Regions from separate parts of the Anabaena sp. 54 genome, predicted to be linked through region 1. Evidence: predicted binding sites of a transcription regulator. Region 1 holds the regulator's gene; the other holds the start of a gene.

Evidence for each region. The regulator NtcA, encoded in region 1, controls nitrogen genes in cyanobacteria. The targets are predictions, from matches to a motif close to TNTGTANNNNNNNNTACANA.
Region 2: the regulator NtcA is predicted to act here: its motif matches at 1,640-1,659, upstream of rpe (ribulose-phosphate 3-epimerase).

Annotation. Positions count from the first base shown of each region.
Region 1 covers NZ_JAAVWA010000020.1:89,296-93,336, reverse strand. The annotation lists gene fabI (enoyl-ACP reductase FabI) at 1-556, opposite strand, end outside; gene ntcA (global nitrogen regulator NtcA) at 934-1,605, shown strand; gene HEQ36_RS17470 (DUF3084 domain-containing protein) at 1,819-3,267, shown strand; gene HEQ36_RS17465 (pre-16S rRNA-processing nuclease YqgF) at 3,338-3,760, shown strand; gene HEQ36_RS17460 (DUF3146 family protein) at 3,762-4,025, opposite strand.
Region 2 covers NZ_JAAVWA010000002.1:62,179-66,219, reverse strand. The annotation lists gene HEQ36_RS02775 (S8 family serine peptidase) at 1-1,567, opposite strand, end outside; gene rpe (ribulose-phosphate 3-epimerase) at 1,685-2,392, shown strand; gene HEQ36_RS02765 (IS1634 family transposase) at 3,438-4,041, shown strand, end outside.

The sequences.
Region 1 (4,041 bases):
CGCGAATATTATCGGGTCCGAGTTCCGCTGCCAAGTAGCGAACACTGGCTTCTAAACCAGCTTTAGCCACACCCATGACATTATAGTTAGGAATTGCTCGAACTGCTCCCAAATATGTAAGAGTAATAATACTTCCGCCTTCAGTCATTAAAGGTTTAGCTGCACCGCTTAACTGTACCAGTGAATAGGTGCTAACTTCCAGAGCCGTATTGAAACCAGAACGAGAAGTTTGACTAAAACCTCCGGTCAAATCTTCTTTTTTTGCAAAGGCTAAACAATGCACTAGAATATCTATTTTCCCCCATTCTTGCCGGATGGTTTCAAAAGTAGATTGAATTTGCTCGTCATTTTCAACATTGCAGGGCAGAAATAGGCTAGGACTGAGCGTTTCTACCAATTCAGAAACTTTTTTTTCCATTTTACCCTTGTCATCTGGCAAGTAGGTAATGCCCAAATTAGCCCCGGCTTTGTGTAGTTGTTGGGCAATTCCCCAAGCGATAGAACGGTTATTGGCAATACCTGTAACTAGGGCATTTTTTCCAGATAGATTGAGCATAGAAATTGCTAATTTAATTCATCATTAGGAGCATACTAGAATCTGAGCCTAGTTTGACTGCATCGGGCTAGGGATTTTCCAAAATGCTCCATAAGCAAGCAGTAAGCCCCAAAAAATCATGCCCATGTTTACAAAAATTCTCAAGAAATTGACAATTTTTAGAGGCAAAACTTTTGGAGTATAATTGGTGAAACTACTTATCAATAATTACTAGCTAAACGGAACAACAATTATGTATCATTATAAACGGAAGGCTAGGAATTCCGCGTTTAGGTATAGGAAAAAACAGCAAGGTTAATGGTGATTTATTGATTTTTCGGGTGTATTCTTAGGTAATTAGTTTTTGTTTTTCTGGCATTGGGTAGGGGAAGGGAGAAATGATAGTGACACAAGATAAAGCCCTAGCAAATGTTTTTCGTCAAATGGCGACCGGGGCTTTTCCTCCGGTAGTGGAAACATTTGAACGGAACAAGACGATCTTTTTTCCGGGAGATCCTGCTGAACGAGTTTATTTTCTTCTCAAGGGTGCTGTGAAACTCTCAAGGGTGTACGAGGCAGGAGAAGAAATAACGGTGGCTCTGCTGCGAGAAAATAGCGTCTTTGGTGTGCTGTCGTTGCTGACAGGCAATAAGTCTGATCGATTTTATCATGCAGTGGCATTTACTACTGTAGAATTGCTTTCAGCCCCAATTGAACAAGTTGAACAGGCACTGAAGGAAAACCCAGAGTTATCAATGTTAATGCTGCGAGGTCTTTCTTCGCGGATTTTGCAGACGGAGATGATGATTGAAACTCTTGCTCACCGTGATATGGGTTCAAGGTTAATTAGTTTCTTGTTGATTCTTTGTCGAGATTTTGGCGTTCCTTGCGCTGATGGTATTACCATTGATCTGAAGTTATCCCATCAGGCGATCGCTGAGGCAATTGGCTCTACTCGCGTTACAGTCACTAGACTGCTGGGAGATCTACGCGAGAAGAAAATGATTTCCATTCATAAAAAGAAGATTACTGTGCATAAACCTGTTGCTTTAAGTAAGCAATTTACTTAAAAGTTATGGGTAAATGGAGTTGGCACGGCTTCTATTTTTGAGGTAATGCGGTCTTAGGGTCTCCCTAAGTAGCGTCACTACCATAGAGATTAAACCGTTAATTTGGAGGAAAGTCCTAAAATTGTATAATTCCTACTTTTGCCTAACTCCATTTACTCACAGACAATGGTTGAACGTAGTAGGCTGTATCTGTCAGCATTGCGGTAGTTAAAAATGGCCACCGGGTACATCCTTATTGCAGCAATTCTTATTTTGGGAGGCGTAATTGCTACCGTTGGCGATCGCATCGGCACACGAGTTGGCAAAGCTCGTCTCTCACTTTTCAATTTACGTCCGAAAAAAACTGCTGTAATTGTGACTATTTTTACAGGCGGTCTAATTTCTGCATCAACTTTAGCAATTCTCTTTGCGGCTGATGGCGGATTGCGAAAGGGCGTATTTGAATTAGAGGATATTCAAAGAGATTTGGGGAACAAGCGGGAACAACTAAAAATCGCAGAAGCGCAAAAAAGTCAGGTTGAGAGTGAGTTAAATAAAGCCAAACAAGAACAAAGTCAAGCACAGGAAGAATTACAGAAAATTAATAAGTCATTACAGGCAGCAAATACTAAACAAAAGACCACACAAGCTCAACTCAATCGCACTCTTAATCAGCAAGCCAAAACCCAAGCCCGACTTAATGCAACTCAAAGCCATCTTGGTGGAATTGTGATTCAGTATCAACAGGCAAGAAGTGAATTACAAACTCTTTATAATCAGCGACAAACATTACAAACGGCAGTAGAAGAGTTAAAGGCGGAACGGAAAAGATTATACGCTGAAGCAAAACAGGCAATTGATGAAGCGAAGACGGTAATTGAAAAACGCGATCGCAAAATTGTTAAATTAGATAAACTTATTCAAAATCGTAACCTCGAAATTAAACAGCGGGAAGAAGTTATTATGACTAGAGAATCTCGCTTAAAAGAATTAGAGAAACAACAACAATTTTTAGAGCAGGAAGTAGCCAGACTAGAAAAATATTATCAGTCCTATCGTGACCTCCGCTTGGGTAAACTAGCCTTAGTAAAGGGCCAAGTAATAGCGGCAGGATTAATTACTGTAGACAAGCCTGATGCAGCACAGCAGGCAATTATCCAAATTCTTCAGGAAGCTAACCGCAATGCCAATATTCAATTAACTGAACCTGGTGCTATTCCGGCTAATAAAGAAATACTCCGTGTCACTAAAGATCAGGTTAAAGCACTAGTTGCACAAATTAAAGATGGTCGAGAATATGTAGTCCGAATTTTCTCCGCAGGTAACTATGTCAGAGGTGAAAAGCAAATAGAATTTTTTGCAGATGCAGCGAGAAATCAACTCGTATTTTCATCAGGGGAAGTGCTGGCTACTACTACAGCGGATTTAAAAAATATGACATCTGAACAAATGCGTCAACGCTTAGATTTACTAATTTCCGCTTCCCAGTTTCGCGCCCGCAATGCGGGAATTGTCGAAAGTGTCCAAATAGAAGGAACTTTTCCGCGCTTTGTTACCCAATTACAGCAAACGGAACAGGAAGTAGAAATCAAAGCTGTAGCCGCAGAAAATACTTATACTGTAGGTCCGCTAAGAGTCAAGTTAGTAGCCCTCTTGAATGGACAAATTCTTTTTAGTACGTGAAGAATTTAATTAAAGATTGAAAATTACTACAATCAATATTGGGCGCAGACCCTGCGCCCCTACGTAAATAATGACTAATACACAACCTGTAATTTTAGGATTTGATCCCGGTCGTGATAAATGCGGGATTGCGGTGATGGGATTGGATAGACAACTATTTTATCATCAAGTTGTTTTGGCAAATGAGGCGATCGCTAATATTGAAACACAACTGCAAAAATTCCCTGTATCCTTAATGGTGATGGGAGATCAAACAACGGCTAAAAAGTGGAAACAGCAACTTAATCAGGAATTAAGCAAACCCACCAATATCATTTTAGTTGATGAACGTTATTCCACTTTACAAGCACGCGATCGCTATTGGCAGATGTATCCACCCCAAGGCATCACTAAACTATTACCCAAGGGTTTGCGTCAACCCCCCCGGCCAATAGATGACATTGTGGCCATTCTCCTGATTGAACGATATCTTAACCGACTAACTGACAACTAATTTACAATTCAGCCCGAATTGTAAAAGCATAATCCCCTCCAGGTTCTAACTGATAGTCCTGTTGTTCTAAAAACCGCCCTAGAGGTTCTTTGATTAAAGCACGACCCTGGGAAGGCTTCACAGAAAGTTCTCCCCGACGGAAATGCCACTGGAAATGCCACTGAAAATTACCGGCGCTAACTTCACCTTCAAGAAAGCCTTGTTGCCAAGATTGGCGGGTAACTCTCACATGAGCAGTAGTTTCTGGCAGACGTTTAGCACTCACGCTTGTTTGATGTCAC
Region 2 (4,041 bases), on a different contig from region 1:
CTAAAGCATAAGGTTGAGTAGCTTCATTCACCTGCTTCTTGAATTGCACCCGAATCTTATAGTTACCATTAGTAGGAACTGGACAAAAAATATGTTCCACACTATCAACTTCACTCACAGAATCACAAACCACAACTTCATTATTTTTCCCATTTTCCTTAACTAAATAGACATCAAGATTATTTAATCCTTTATCTATAAATGTTTCCCCTATATCATATTCCTGATTATTATCTTTATCATTCAACTCCACCAAACGATCCCAACTTAAAGTAATAGCCACAAAACTATTTTGTTTCAAACTCTTTTGCAAAGCATATTCTTTAGAAGAATTAGCATTAACAGTACCATAATCCCAACCAATATGCGGAACTGGTGTATTAGGTTTCCATTCACCACCATTCAACTGTTGATAAGCTCGAAAAGCATTTAAATGACCTGCTCCCATTTGAGCATCCAGGGGAATTTTGGAATTTTTGTAAGCATTAGAAACTAACCAATCTTGATTTTGTTTATCAATTAAAGTCCTCGTCATTCCCAACCGTAAACCATCACCACTATCTTGAATCTTGTCCGCAGAATTAAGTAATATTGCTTTCATGACTTGATGACGACGAGCATCAATAGTCCAATTTGCTTGTTTAATTCGTAACTGTCTATCCACAAATTCCTGTAATAATGCCACAGTAGCCGTGACTTGTGGTGCAGCAAAACTCGTACCTGTAGATTTATTTAACTTACCATCAGGATTAAGTAAAGGAATATTCGTCCCAGGTGCAACTAAACTAATTGCACTTCTTCCCCCAATATTAAATTCTTTCCCAGCCAACCGATTTTCTATACCTTGATTAATACTCGCCAAATTAGAAACGTGAACTTTATTAAAAATTCCCTTGCGTTCTGAAGAAAAAGCCACATTAATTGCGTTAAAATTATCTGTAGGAATAGGAATCCCGCCTTTGCCTTGATTACCAGCAATGGAATAGACAACATCATGAACACGGCTAGACCAGTCAATACATAATGTTAGTAAAGCATTACCATCTAACATAGCTTCTGGTCGAGGATCACGTTCAAGAGGTTCACCAAAACTAAAATTAATCGCCCGCACATCACCACCATTTTGTAATGCAATATGTTGTGCTGATAAACACTCCTCTGGTTGACCGATTTTTTTTGTAGATCCGACAGCAGAAGAATACAGTCTGGCGTTTGGTGCGACACCAGGAAAAGCCTTATCTTGACTCACCATCACGCCAGAAACATTATAAGCATGAGGATCAACACCAACATTTGATTTAGCCGGGACGTTGCGTGAAAACACTGCAAATGGAGATACAGCCCGATTTTTAGATACGGCTTTATCCCAGCCAAACATCCCCGGACGACCAATTTCTACTTGACCAATGGCAATTTTCCGCCCAGTCAAATTATAAGGAGCTTGATGTAGCTTCAGCGCATCAATACCATTAGCACCTAAAAAATTTGCCAACTTCACCCCAGCACAGACGGGTAAAGTCAAGCAAGAAAAACCTACACTCCAAAAAAGTAGCCAATTTTTACTCATATTTTTAGGGAACAGGGAAAAGTTTTCTGAAAAATTTGAATTTTGAATTAATTTTTAATAATTTCTCCATATTTTGTTACAATGCCTACAGACGAAGACGCTTAAAACCCACTAGCCATGACCCAAAATTCATCTCAAAAGCCTATAGTTATCGCTCCATCTATCCTATCAGCAGATTTTAGCCGTCTGGGTGACGATATTCGCGCCGTAGACAAAGCGGGAGCAGATTGGATTCACGTTGATGTAATGGATGGACGTTTTGTCCCTAATATTACAATAGGTCCTCTGATTGTGGAGGCGATTCGTCCAGTTACAACCAAACCACTGGATGTCCACTTGATGATTGTGGAACCAGAAAAGTATGTAGAAGGTTTTGCTAAAGCCGGTGCTGATATTATTTCTATCCACGCAGAACACAACGCATCTCCTCACCTGCACCGCACTCTTGGACAAATCAGAGAACTCGGTAAGAAAGCTGGAGTTGTACTCAATCCGGGTACACCTTTGGAGTTAATTGAATACGTCCTAGAATTGTGCGATTTAGTGCTAATTATGAGCGTTAACCCCGGTTTTGGTGGTCAAAGCTTCATTCCTAGCGTAGTTCCTAAAATCCGCAAGTTGCGTCAAATGTGCGATGAACGCGGTTTAGATCCTTGGATTGAAGTTGACGGGGGACTAAAAGCTAATAATACTTGGCAAGTTTTGGAAGCTGGCGCTAATGCTATTGTAGCGGGTTCGGCTGTGTTCAATGCTCCTGATTATGCTGAGGCGATTACCAATATCCGTAACAGTAAGCGTCCGACTCCAGAATTAGCTGCTGTTTAATTTGATACTTGTGATTAAGTAAGACTCAGATCCCCGACTTCTTTGAGAAGTCGGGGATCTATTTTTAACGAATTGACAGAGTTTTAGATTAACTAATCAAGCAATCAGGTGTCAGATTGAAGGTTAGGCAGTGGCCGCAAATCGCACAACCAAAACAATCAACCTTGAATCTTGAACGTATACTGAGAGGGAAAATCGCGTTAAATAAGGGTTTTATCTGAAATTCTGTTCAGAAATCAAATAAGAGTCCTATCGTATGCCGAACTATTAATTAAACATCAAAACTATGTTCAAAAATAAAGGCAAAAAGCCAGACATTATAAAAAATACCTAAAATGTTAATAAATGATGCCAGTATTTATTACGGGATAAGGGTTTTAGTTGTATCTTGGGTAATCTGTTGACAATCTTTTATGATTATGTCAACATATAATAAATATGATAATGGCCAGGTTTGTGCAAAAATTCCATAATTCCATTGACAGTCATCCACATTGAGTGCTACTCTTAGAACGTGGGTGTAATAGAGCTTTTTACTTATACATCTATACATTCATTAAATTAAATGCCAGCCTAGCTGGTAGCCACGCTGACAGTCATTTTTAATATACTTTTTCTGATTTTGGCGAATCAGGAACTCCAATTCCTTAGAACAAATAGGAGTCAAATTCATTATGGCACAAAATGCCGATCTTCAACCACTTCATTTTGCAATCAGCAACTTTGAAGTTTTGGAACCCACATTCCGCACCCCCAAGTGTCACACCCCAAGAAAACCGATATATTTAGTACATAAGAACTAATACCTGTGAGGGGTGATTAAAATTTATTGAGGCTAAATAGGAATAATTACTATTAAAGCAGATATATAGTCAATAAAACGACTAAGTACGAAATTTTGATTCTGAGGTGATTGTAATGGAAAACCTAGTCCAGAATCATTGAAAGCTTTATCCTCAATGACTATAAAAAACTAAAAAAACGTTTTAAATCAACAGAAAAATGAGAACATGGTAACAGATACTTATATGGAGTTTCTGTTACCATGTTTAGTACAAAAGACCTGGAATTGAAGAAGATAGACCATTTAGGGATAGTAGCAGGAATAGTAGATTCAATAGGGATTGTAGAAATAATTAATAATTTAGTAGGTTCAGAGCCAGGAGAAAAAGTCAGTGCAGGTCAGGTGGTAAAGGCGATGATTTTGAACGGCTTAAGTATGATGTCACAGCCGTTATATATGTTTCCAAAATTCTTTGAATTAATTGCTTGTGAACATTTAATTGGTGTAGGAGTAAAAGCAGAATATCTCAATGATGACAAGCTGGGGAGAGTATTAGATAAATTATTTATAAAAGGACTAGATACAGTATTTTTAGCCGTCAGTTTAAATGCAGTAGAAATATATCAGATATCACTCTCATCATCACACTTGGATTCAACATCATTTCATGTACATGGAGAATATGAAAATAGTTTACCATCAGTAATATTTGAAGATTCAAAAGAATCAGGTTCATTAGAAAAAGAAAATGAAGAGAGTCAATCACCTCAAGCGATAAAGCTGACTTACGGTTATTCTAGAGATCATCGTCCAGATTTAAAACAATTTATTACACAATTAGTATGTTCAGGAGATGGAGATATAC